3 regions of the Variovorax sp. LjRoot175 genome follow, and region 2 is predicted to be linked to each of the others. Evidence: predicted binding sites of a transcription regulator. Region 2 holds the regulator's gene; each other region holds the start of a gene.
The links. The regulator FNR, encoded in region 2, switches genes on or off when oxygen is low (the NO sensors DNR and NnrR bind a similar motif). The targets are predictions, from matches to a motif close to TTGATNNNNATCAA.
Positions count from the first base shown of each region.

Region 1: ACSQ89_RS32355 (universal stress protein) is a predicted target of FNR. The motif match lies at 1,830-1,843, and genes of this name have one in related genera.
Region 3: ACSQ89_RS32610 (universal stress protein) is a predicted target of FNR. The motif match lies at 1,791-1,804, and genes of this name have one in related genera.

Region 1 is NZ_CAXURY020000002.1:499,194-502,464, reverse strand. Features, by position in the region: gene ACSQ89_RS32365 (trypsin-like peptidase domain-containing protein) at 1-1,342, opposite strand, end outside; gene ACSQ89_RS32360 (universal stress protein) at 1,344-1,766, opposite strand; gene ACSQ89_RS32355 (universal stress protein) at 1,903-2,424, shown strand; gene ACSQ89_RS32350 (amidase) at 2,643-3,271, opposite strand, start outside.
Region 2 is NZ_CAXURY020000002.1:396,008-399,278, forward strand. Features, by position in the region: gene ccoG (cytochrome c oxidase accessory protein CcoG) at 1-532, shown strand, start outside; gene ACSQ89_RS31850 (FixH family protein) at 553-828, shown strand; gene ACSQ89_RS31855 (hypothetical protein) at 834-1,079, shown strand; gene fnr (fumarate/nitrate reduction transcriptional regulator Fnr) at 1,060-1,776, opposite strand; gene ACSQ89_RS31865 (sulfite exporter TauE/SafE family protein) at 1,989-2,702, shown strand; gene ACSQ89_RS31870 (hypothetical protein) at 2,825-3,271, shown strand, end outside.
Region 3 is NZ_CAXURY020000002.1:543,942-547,212, forward strand. Features, by position in the region: gene hemN (oxygen-independent coproporphyrinogen III oxidase) at 1-834, opposite strand, end outside; gene ACSQ89_RS32610 (universal stress protein) at 1,290-1,733, opposite strand; gene ACSQ89_RS32615 (type IV pili methyl-accepting chemotaxis transducer N-terminal domain-containing protein) at 2,181-3,271, shown strand, end outside.

The DNA.
Region 1 (3,271 bases), 100 kb from region 2:
CGCGCCGGATCAGCAGGGCCACGGTCTCGCCCTGCCGGACCGATTCGAGCGCTCTGTCCAGATCGCTGATCCTGGAGACGCCGACATCGTTGACAGCCAGGATCACGTCACCGAAGCGAAGACCTGCCCGCTGGGCGGATCCCGAAGTGGATCTCACATAGAGTCCTGGTTCGAGCAGCCCGCCCGTCTGCTTGGCTGTGCGCTCGACCAGGTCGAGTCCCAGTCGCGGCTCGCGTCCGTCCCGGGAGGCGACGCGCTGCGGAAGATCGGGTGCGCTTTGCGCAACGGTGAGTTTCACCGTTAGCGGCGCCTTGCGACGCCAGATATTCAGCGTGATCGAAGCGCCGGGGCGGGCAGCCGCAACGCGCTGCTGGATTTCCGGGTAGGCCGTCGCCGTGTTGGTGTCGACGCCCAGCACGACGTCACCGCTGCGAAGGCCCGCATTCGCCGCCGGTCCGCCGGCATCGACACGCACGATCAGCGCCCCCAACGCAGCGTCGAGCCCGAACGCGAGCGCAAGATCCGAGGTGAGCGCCTGAGTCCGGGCACCAATCTGCCCGCGCGTCACGCGCCCCGTCGACCGGAGCTCGGCGGCGACCCGCATGGCCGTGTCAATCGGCAGGCTGAACGACACCCCTAGATACCCGCCGCTCGCGGAATAGATCATCGAGTTCATCGCGACGACTTCGCCGCGCTTGTTAAAAAGAGGCCCCCCCGAATTGCCGGGATTGAGCGCGACGTCGGTCTGGATCAGGGGCTCGCCGGTGCCGCCGGGCAGGAAGCGCGGATTGGCGCTCACCAAGCCGGCGGTCACGCTTTGCTCGAATCCGAATGGCGCCCCCAGCGCTGCCACCCATTCTCCGGCGCAGAGGCGCGCGCTGCTGCCGATGGCAGCGACCGGCAGGTTTGTCGCGGCGATCTTCAGGAGCGCTACATCGGTGCGTCGGTCGAGCCCGACGACATCGGCCGGCCAACGACGCTGCCCGCCGACGAGGACCGCTGTCTCCTGGGCCCCGAGCACCACGTGCGCGCTGGTCAGCACGTACCCGTCGGCGCTGACGACAATGCCCGACGCAGATGCGCGCTCCGATCCCGGTCGGGATCGGGCCAGCATCCCGTTGTCATCGTTGTCGCCCCATTCTGTGCCTTGCCCGATCGCCAGCACGCTCACCACAGCCGGTGCCTGGCGTGCCACCGCTGCCACGAAGTCGACGCCCTGCCTCGGCGCGTCGGACGGGTCAAGACAGGGCCCGTCGCGAGGCCATGCATGCGTGGTGCCCAGTAACGCCAGTGCGCCGAGCGTCGCCGCCAGGACGCCGCGCGCGAACGGCTTGCTCAGCATCTCAGCGCACCAGCAAGACCGGCACCGTGCATTGCGCCAACACCTTCGTGGCGACGGAGCCGAGCACGAGATTCTTCAACGCGCCGGCACCGTGCGATCCCATGACCAGCAGATCGAACTTTCCCGCTTCTGCGTACGCAGCGATCTCGTCGGCCGGATGGCCCACTTTGTGAACCAAGGCCGCCTCGATACCGTGCTCCGAAAGGAACGCTCGAATCGGCTCAAGCACCAGCCGCGCGTCATCTTCGTAGTAGCCATGAACGAGTTCGGGCCCCGCGAAGGCAGCAGCCCGGTGTGGTACCGGGAGAACCGCATAGAAAACCGTATAGGTGTGAGCCGCGCCCAGCCCGTCCTTGTGCGCTGTCAGGTAGGAGAGCATGCGCTTCGTGTAGTCGCTGCCATCCACTGCGAGAAGAATTTTCATGATGTTCCTTCGAATCGAAAGTCCCGGATGGCCTGATGTTCGTCGCGCGCTCATCGATTTCCTTTGCGCCAAATCAATATGCAGCGCGCCATCATTCCGATACTGACCGTCTCAACCTGCACCGAAGGAGCGCGTCATGTACCAGCAGATCCTTGTTCCCATCGACGGCAGTCCGACATCGCGGCACGGCCTGGACGAGGCCATCCGCGTCGCCAAACTCACGCAAGGAAGGCTGCGGCTGCTCCATGTGATCGACGAACTGTCCTTCGCCCTCGCCATGGACGCCTACGCGGGATACGCCGATGACTGGCTGAACGTGCTGCGCGAGAACGGCAGGCGCCTTCTCGATGAGGCCGCAGCCACCGCCCAGGCCGCCGGCATCGAAGCCGACAAGGTGTTGTGCGACAGTTTTGCGGGCTCGGTCCACCAGGTGGTCAATGCCGAAGCCGCCAAGTGGCCCGCAGACTTGATCGTCCTGGGCACCCACGGCCGCCGCGGGGTCGGCCGCGTCGTCATGGGCAGCAGCGCGGAGCACATCCTGCGCTATGCCTCGGTGCCGGTTCTGCTGGTTCGTGCGCCGGAGGGCGAATCGAAGGGCGAACCGGTCCAGGCGCCGACGAGTGTCAGCTTGCCGACCGGCGCGCTGGCCTTCGAGTGATTGGATGCGCGTCGTCGCCTCACCAACACACGAAGGATGGGTCGCGTATCAGCGCATTCTGTTCCCGTCGATGGCAGCCCGACATCGAATCGCGGACTCGAAGAGGCCAACCGCGTCGCCAAGCTGACCCGCGGACGGACTTCGGCCACCATGATGCGCCGGGCCTCCTGCAGCCGCGGCATCGTTGTCCGCACGACGGACTGAGGCGCCCCCTCGGTTCATTTCCGCGAAGACTTGGCCTTGACCTCCAGAGACCCTTCGGCCTGCGGCCGGCCTGCCCAAAGCGCCGGACGTCGGGCGGCCCAGGGCATCGACTGCTCGAGCTGACCGGCCAGTCGTAGCAGCAGGTCTTCACGCGCAAAGCCGGCGGCGAACTGGATGCCGATGGGCAAGCCGTCGCCCGGCGCCACCGCCAGCGGCACGGACATCGCCGGTGTTCCCGCCACGTTGGCCGGCGGCGTGAAGGAGGCATGCCGGAAGACGCGTGCCGTCCACTCCAGGCCGCTCATGCGATCGGCGCCCTCGCTGTAGGTCGCAAGCAGCCCCGGCAGCTGCGGGAGCGTGGGCGTCATCAACACGTCCATCTTCGCGAACCATTCACCGACGGCGCGCGCGACGGTATTGCGCACTTCGAGCGCAGCGGCGAAGTCGACGGCGCTCGCGCTGCGGCCATAGCGATAGTTCGCGAGCGTGGAAGGCTCGAGAGTCGTCGCATCGATGGGGCGGCCGGTTGCGGCGGCAAGTCCGTCGATCCAGCGCACCAGCGTGGCGCACCAGATCTGCGCGTTGGCATGGACGAAGGCCTCCCACGACACGCCAAGTTCCGGCGTGGCCTCTTCGACATGAT
Region 2 (3,271 bases):
CTGTGTGGACGCCTGCAACACCGTGATGGACAAGATGGCCACACCGCGAGGTCTGATCCGCTACGCGACCCAGGCCGGCATGGCCGGCCATTGGACGCCGAGGCAGGTGCTGCGCCGCGTGCTGCGCCCACGGGTGCTGATCTACACGGGCTTGCTCGCTGCGCTGACGATGGGCGTGCTGGCGAGCCTGGTCGTGCGCATGCCGCTGAAGGTCGACGTGGTGCGCGACCGGGCTTCGCTCGCGCGCATCGTCGAGGGCGGTCAACTCGAGAACGTCTATCGCCTGCAGATCATGAACGCGACCGAGCAGGTGCAGCGCTACCGCATCGAAGCCAGGGGGCTGGAAGGCTTGAGCGTGTCTCCGCCTGATCCGGTCGAGGTCGGTTCTGCGCAGTCGCGCTGGGTCGCGGTGCGCCTGCAGCTCCCCTACGGCAGCGCCACCGCGGGTTCCCACGTCGTGCACTTCGACGTGCGCTCGGCCGACGGCAGCGCGCAGGTGTCGGAGAAGGCGACCTTCCTGGTGCCTCGTTGAGTTCGCAAAGAGGAGACAAGATGGACGATCATGCGATGACTTCCCCCAAGAGCGAACCCTGGTGGCAGTTCCCGCTGCTGTGGATGGTGATGGCCGGGCCCGCTGTGGTCATCGTCGCCAGCTTCGTGACGCTCTGGCTCGCCCTGCGCACGCCCGATCCGGTGGTGGCGCCGGACTACTATCGCCAGGGCATCGAGATCAACAAGCAACTGGTCGAAAAGAAGCTGATGCCCGCGCTGGCGGGCCGCAATCATGCGGCAACGCCTGATGCCGACCTGCCCGCACCCAGGCGCTGATGGCCATGAAGACGCGCAACTGGATGTCGATTCTCTGGCCCGCCTTTCTGCTGGCGAGCGCGGCCGAACTGCTGGTTTTTGCGCTGGTCGACCCCGGCGACCTCCACTGGCGCGGCGAGGCCGTCGGCCTGTCGCGCCAGGCGGTCTATGCGGCCGGCTTCTTCGTCTTCTGGCTGCTGGCGATAGGGTCGAGCGCGCTGACGCTGCTTCTGACCAGGTCGGCCTCCGAGATCAACAGCCGGGAGGATTGACGATGCGCCGGAGCGCCTCGGCGTCGACGATGCGAAGATTGCGCTTCTCCACCTCGACGATGCCATCCTCCATGAACTTGGAGAGCGTCCGGCTCACCGTTTCGAGGGTGAGCCCGAGGTAGCTGCCGATCTCTTCGCGCGTCATGCGCAGCACGAACTCGGAACGCGAGAAACCGCGCGCATGCAGGCGCTGCACGAGGTTGAGCAGAAAAGCCGCGAGGCGTTCCTCGGCCCGCATGCTTCCCAGCAGCAGCATCACCCCGTGCTCGCGCACGATCTCGCGGCTCATGATCTGATGCACGTGGCGCTGCAGCGCCGCGACCTCGCGCGACAGTTCCTCGATTCGGTGAAAGGGCATCACGCAGACCTCGGCATCCTCGAGCGCGACCGCGTCGCAGGTGTGCTGGTTGTTGACGATGCCATCGAGGCCGATGATTTCGCCGGCCATCTGGAAACCGGTGACCTGGTCGCGCCCATCCTCGGTCGCCACGCGGGTCTTGAAGACACCGGTGCGGATCGCATAGAGCGAGGTGAAGGGCTCGCCGTTGCGAAAGAGCGTCTCGCGGCGTCGGACCTTGCGCCGCGTGGCCACGATCTCGTCGATGCGTTTCAACTCGCTCGGCTCCAGCCCCGCGGGCATGCACAGCTCGCGCAGGGTGCAACTGGAGCAGGCGACCTTGATGTGTTCGGCTTTCATGGAGGGCGTCGAGGGTTGCAGTGATTCTGTGACGCGGTGCGCCGCCCAGGCTTGATGCACATCAAGGATGACGGGTCGACCTGCCCGCATAGTGGGTCATTGCTTGCCAGACCCACCGCCGCAATGAACACATCTCTCGCCCTCGCCCCTGCCGATTCATCTCGCGTCCCGGCCGAGCACAACCGCACGCGCTTCTCGCGCATCGTCTGATCATGCAGACTGCGCTCGCCAGCACTGCGCTCCTGATGGGATTGGTCGGCGGGCCCCATTGCGTCGCGATGTGCGGTGCTGCCTGTGCCGGCGTGATCCGCATCGTGCGCGTGCCGGTGGATGGTGGTGTGGCGCCGCTTTCGGCGAGCCCTCCGGCTGTTTCCGCATCCGTCGCCTTCCATGCGGCCCGTATCGCGGGCTATACGGCTGCCGGGGCGGCCGCCGCAGCGGCGATGCAGAGCCTCGGGTTCGCAAGCGAACAGGTCGCGGCGTTGCGTCCTCTGTGGGTGCTGCTTCATGTGTTTGTGCTCGCCTGGGGCCTGGTGCTCGCCGCACTCGGGCGACAGCCACTCTGGGCGCACCGTATCGGGCGCGCGCTCGCGACGCGCCTGCGGCCGCTCACCGGTTCGATGGCCGGCGTGCTCGCGACGGGTGCGCTCTGGGTCTCCATGCCTTGCGGTCTGTTGTATTCCGCGCTGATGCTTGCCGGGCTGGCCAACGGACCGGCGCAAGGCGCACTGACGATGGCCCTCTTTGCCGTGGGCAGCGGCGTGTCGCTGGTTCTGGCCCCTTGGCTGTGGCAGCGCTTGCGTTCAGGTGCCAGCATTGCGCGCAAGGAATGGGGAACCCGGCTTGCCGGCGGCCTGCTTGCGGCAGTGGCAATTCAGGCGCTGTGGATCGACCTGAGTCATCAGATCGACATATGGTGCCGCTGAAGGGAGACACCATGAGACGCAACATGATCGCGCTGATCGGACTTTCGGCCGTCTGCGCCGCGCTCATGAGCCCTTGCGCTGCCCAGCAGCGCCCCGCGCAGCCAGACCTTCAGATGCAGGGCATGGCCGCCCATGACGTTGCATATCAGGCGGCTCTCGACGCAGCCTCGGCCACGCGAAACGCGTCCAAGGACGCCGCTGCGGCGTTGCTCAAGGCAAGAAGGTATGCAGCTCGGCCCTCTGATCGCTGCGTGAAGGCGGCCGGCGAAGCGGCACGAAAGACCGGGCTGTCCGCCCATCGCGCTTGGCAAAGGGCGCTTGTTGCAGCCGATCGCGCGACAAGCCAAAGCAAGACAGCGGCCGAGCATGCGGCGCAGGCGAGCGAACAAGCCTCTGTCGCCTGGAATCGGGCGCTCGAGCAGATCGAGGCGGCGTCCGACCAGTTCGCTGGGGCGAGCACGGCGCAAGCCAAGAGCGCCGCGAGCGCTGTCTACGAAGATCTCCGGACAGCGCGCGATGCCTTGCGCATGGCAGCAAAGGCGAGCCACGAGGCCGCTGAGGAATCATGG
Region 3 (3,271 bases), 150 kb from region 2:
CGCGTAGGGCAATTCGTCGGCGGCGATCCGGCGCTGCGGCTTGAACCTCTCGGGCAAGTGCGCGTAGGCATAGAGGGCGATGCGGTCCGGACGCAGCTCGCAGATCTGCGCCAACGTGCGGTCGAACGAGGCGGCGCTTTGACGCGGCAGTCCATAGATCAGGTCGACGTTGATGGACTGGAATTTCAGCTCGCGCGCCGAGGCGACCAGATCGAATACTTGTTGTGCGGGCTGGATGCGATGTACCGCTTGCTGGACGTCCGGGTCGAAGTCCTGGACGCCGAAGCTCAAACGATTGAAGCCCAGTCGGGCCAGGTGGGCAAGGCGGTCGGCGTCGACCGTGCGTGGATCGATCTCGATGGAGCATTCGGCGCCCGGCGCGAACGAAAAAGCTTCGCGCAGCATCCGCATCAGGTCGGTCAGGCCGTCATCGCTCAGGAAGGTCGGCGTCCCGCCGCCAAGGTGAAGCTGGCTCACCGCCGTCCGTGCGCTCAATTGCGCCGCGTGCAGGGCGATCTCCTTCTCCAGGTATCCCAGGTACTCACGCGCACGGGAGGCATGCCGCGTGATGATCTTGTTGCACGCGCAGTAGTAGCACAGCGATGCACAGAACGGAATGTGGACGTAGAGGGAGATGGGAGTCATGACTGCGCTGATGCCCAGCCTTCGCTGCCGCGCCGCGGCACCGTAGTCGTCAGGGCCGAAGGCCTCGACAAAGCGGTCCGCCGTCGGATAGGACGTGTAGCGAGGCCCGGCCACATCGAAGCGGGCCAGCACGTCGGCCGAGACCGAAGACGGGGAGGTTTCGTGGGGCGGAGCCAGGACAGTGGACATCATTGCGTTCAACCAAGGAAAGGCAGGTCTTCACTGTGCCTTCGTCGCGCCGGTCGTTGGTTGATGCTTGTCAACATAAGCAGCCGGACCGCTCGGCAGGAGGCATCTGAACAACGATCTGGACGAGCGCCGATGACGACGATGACGACGATGACGCCGAGCGACTCGGCCCCGGCCAGACGCTGGCAGGAGAGCGGTCGGATGCGGCGTCGAGGCGATGACTGCTGCGGCGGTCAGGGGGCGGCGTTGAGCTGTGCGCGGAGCTTGCAAGCTGAAGCGCCCGCGCTGCGTGATGCCTACGAACAGCAGGTGGTCCAGATCAATACGGTCCCGGAGACCTCAGCTTCAGCGCTCGTTCGAAAGGGCATCCACATGGGGTTCGAGCCGCGGTCGGCAGCAAATGGATCAGCGCGCAGCGCGCCTTGGTGCTTATCAGGAAAGCGCACGGGCCAAGGTCAGCGCAGTACAAGCACGGGCACGTCGGAGTTCGCAAGCACATGCGCGGTTTCGCTACCCAGGAAAGCGCGTGCCAGCCCTTTTCGTCCGTGCGAGGCCATCACGATGAGATCGCTGCCGTGCTTGCTGGCGGCACCAATGATTGAATCGGCCACTCGATTCGATTTGACAGACGCCGTGCTGACCCGTACGCCGCATGCTTCGGCGCGCTTCTCGAGCGCCTCGAGCATGGTCTTGGCCTGCTCAGCGCGCCGGCACCCGATGCGGTCGATCTCCTCGGCTTCGAATTCGATGGTGCCGTCCATGTAGCTCTTGGCTTGCCGTCGTACCACGGTCACGGCCCTGAGCTCGGCCTTGTGCTCCGCAGCCAGGTCGATGGCTTTCGAGACGGCCTTTTCCGCCAGCACGGAGCCGTCAGTGGCAACAAGAATGCGCTTGAACATGAACTGTCTCCTCGGAGGTTGAGTTTCTGCAGCGTAGCCCCGCGGGGGCTTTGGAGCTTGATCCAGATCAAGCATGCACACGGTTTCAAATGCAGAATGCGGCAAGCGAACGAGCACATGGACCTGCCGACGCACCAGAGAAGGCGACGACTGAGAGGAATGGTGAGCGCGCGTCGAGCGCGCGCGCAACATAGGAATGCAGCTGTATCCGAACGAGGAACCGATCCCGATGACTGACCGAACTCGTGAGCCTGCCTGGGCCTATGGATCCCAGCAACAAGGCCGGGATCGGTGCGTCAGCAGTGGGGCGCATGCGATGTGCAGCATGTCCCACTTGGGCCTTGCTGTCTCGAACGCCTACGCGCGTCGACTCGTCGGCCGGCCGGATCTGCTGCATCGAACGCGCTCCACTTGTGCGGCCGCTGCCGCAACGCTGACATGCGCTCGATGAACAGATCTCGGCAATGGACACTGGGCGCCAAGCTGGCGCTGGTCGCCATGCCGTTCCTGTTGGCAGCCCTTGGCGCCATCGCGACCTTGGTCTACATGTCATGGCAGATCGAGGGGGGTGCCGCTGCGGTCAACGAAGCTGGGCGCATGCGCATGCAAACCTATCGGATGGTGCTGTCGGCTGGCGCGGGCGATGTGCGGGCGCTGTCACAGCAGGTGGCAGAGTTCGAGCGCAGCCTCCAGGGACTGCGCCGCGGCGACACCGAACGGCCGTTGTTCGTACCCTGGGACGACACCGTGCGCCAACGCTTCGCTGTGGTCGAACGCGACTGGGCCGCCTTTCGCAGGCGCCTCGCCGATTCGACGCTGCCTGGCGCCGCGACCCGCCTTGGCGACGACGCCGTCGCGTTCACGTTGAACATCGATGCATTCGTCGCCGGTATCGAAGCCCACTTGTCACGGTGGACTGCGCTGATGCACTTGCTGCAGGTCGCGATGATGGGCGTGGCGCTCATCGGCGCGGCAGTGCTGGTCCATACCGGATACCGCTTCGTCCTGGAGCCGCTGGGATTGCTCAAGCGAGCCATTCATCGCCTCCAGGATGGCGATCTCGGTGCCCGCGTCGTGCGCACCAGTACGGACGAGTTCGGCACCCTGGCAGAGGGATTCAACAGCATGGCCGAGCAGCTTCAGGCCATGTACCGGAATCTGGAAGGCCGGGTCCAGGAGAAGACAGCGCAGTTGGAGGAAGAGCGCGGCCGGTTGGAATGCCTCTATGAGGTGACGACGCTGGTCGCCAAGGCCTCGACGCTCGACAAACTGGCCCATGGGTTCACGCAGAGCATCGCCCGGATCGCACATGCCGACGGCGTCGCCTTGCGCTGGTCGGACGAGGCGAACCGCCGGTATCTGATGCTCGCCTCGCAGGGCTTGCCGCAGGCGATGACCGATGCCGAGCTTTGCTTGGCGGCCGGCGATTGCCATTGCGGCTCACCGCTGGCGTCGTCGGGCGCGCGCGTGATTCCGATCCGTACCATGCAGCCCCTCCGGATGCGACATTGCGCCCAGGCCGGCTTCGAGACCGTGGT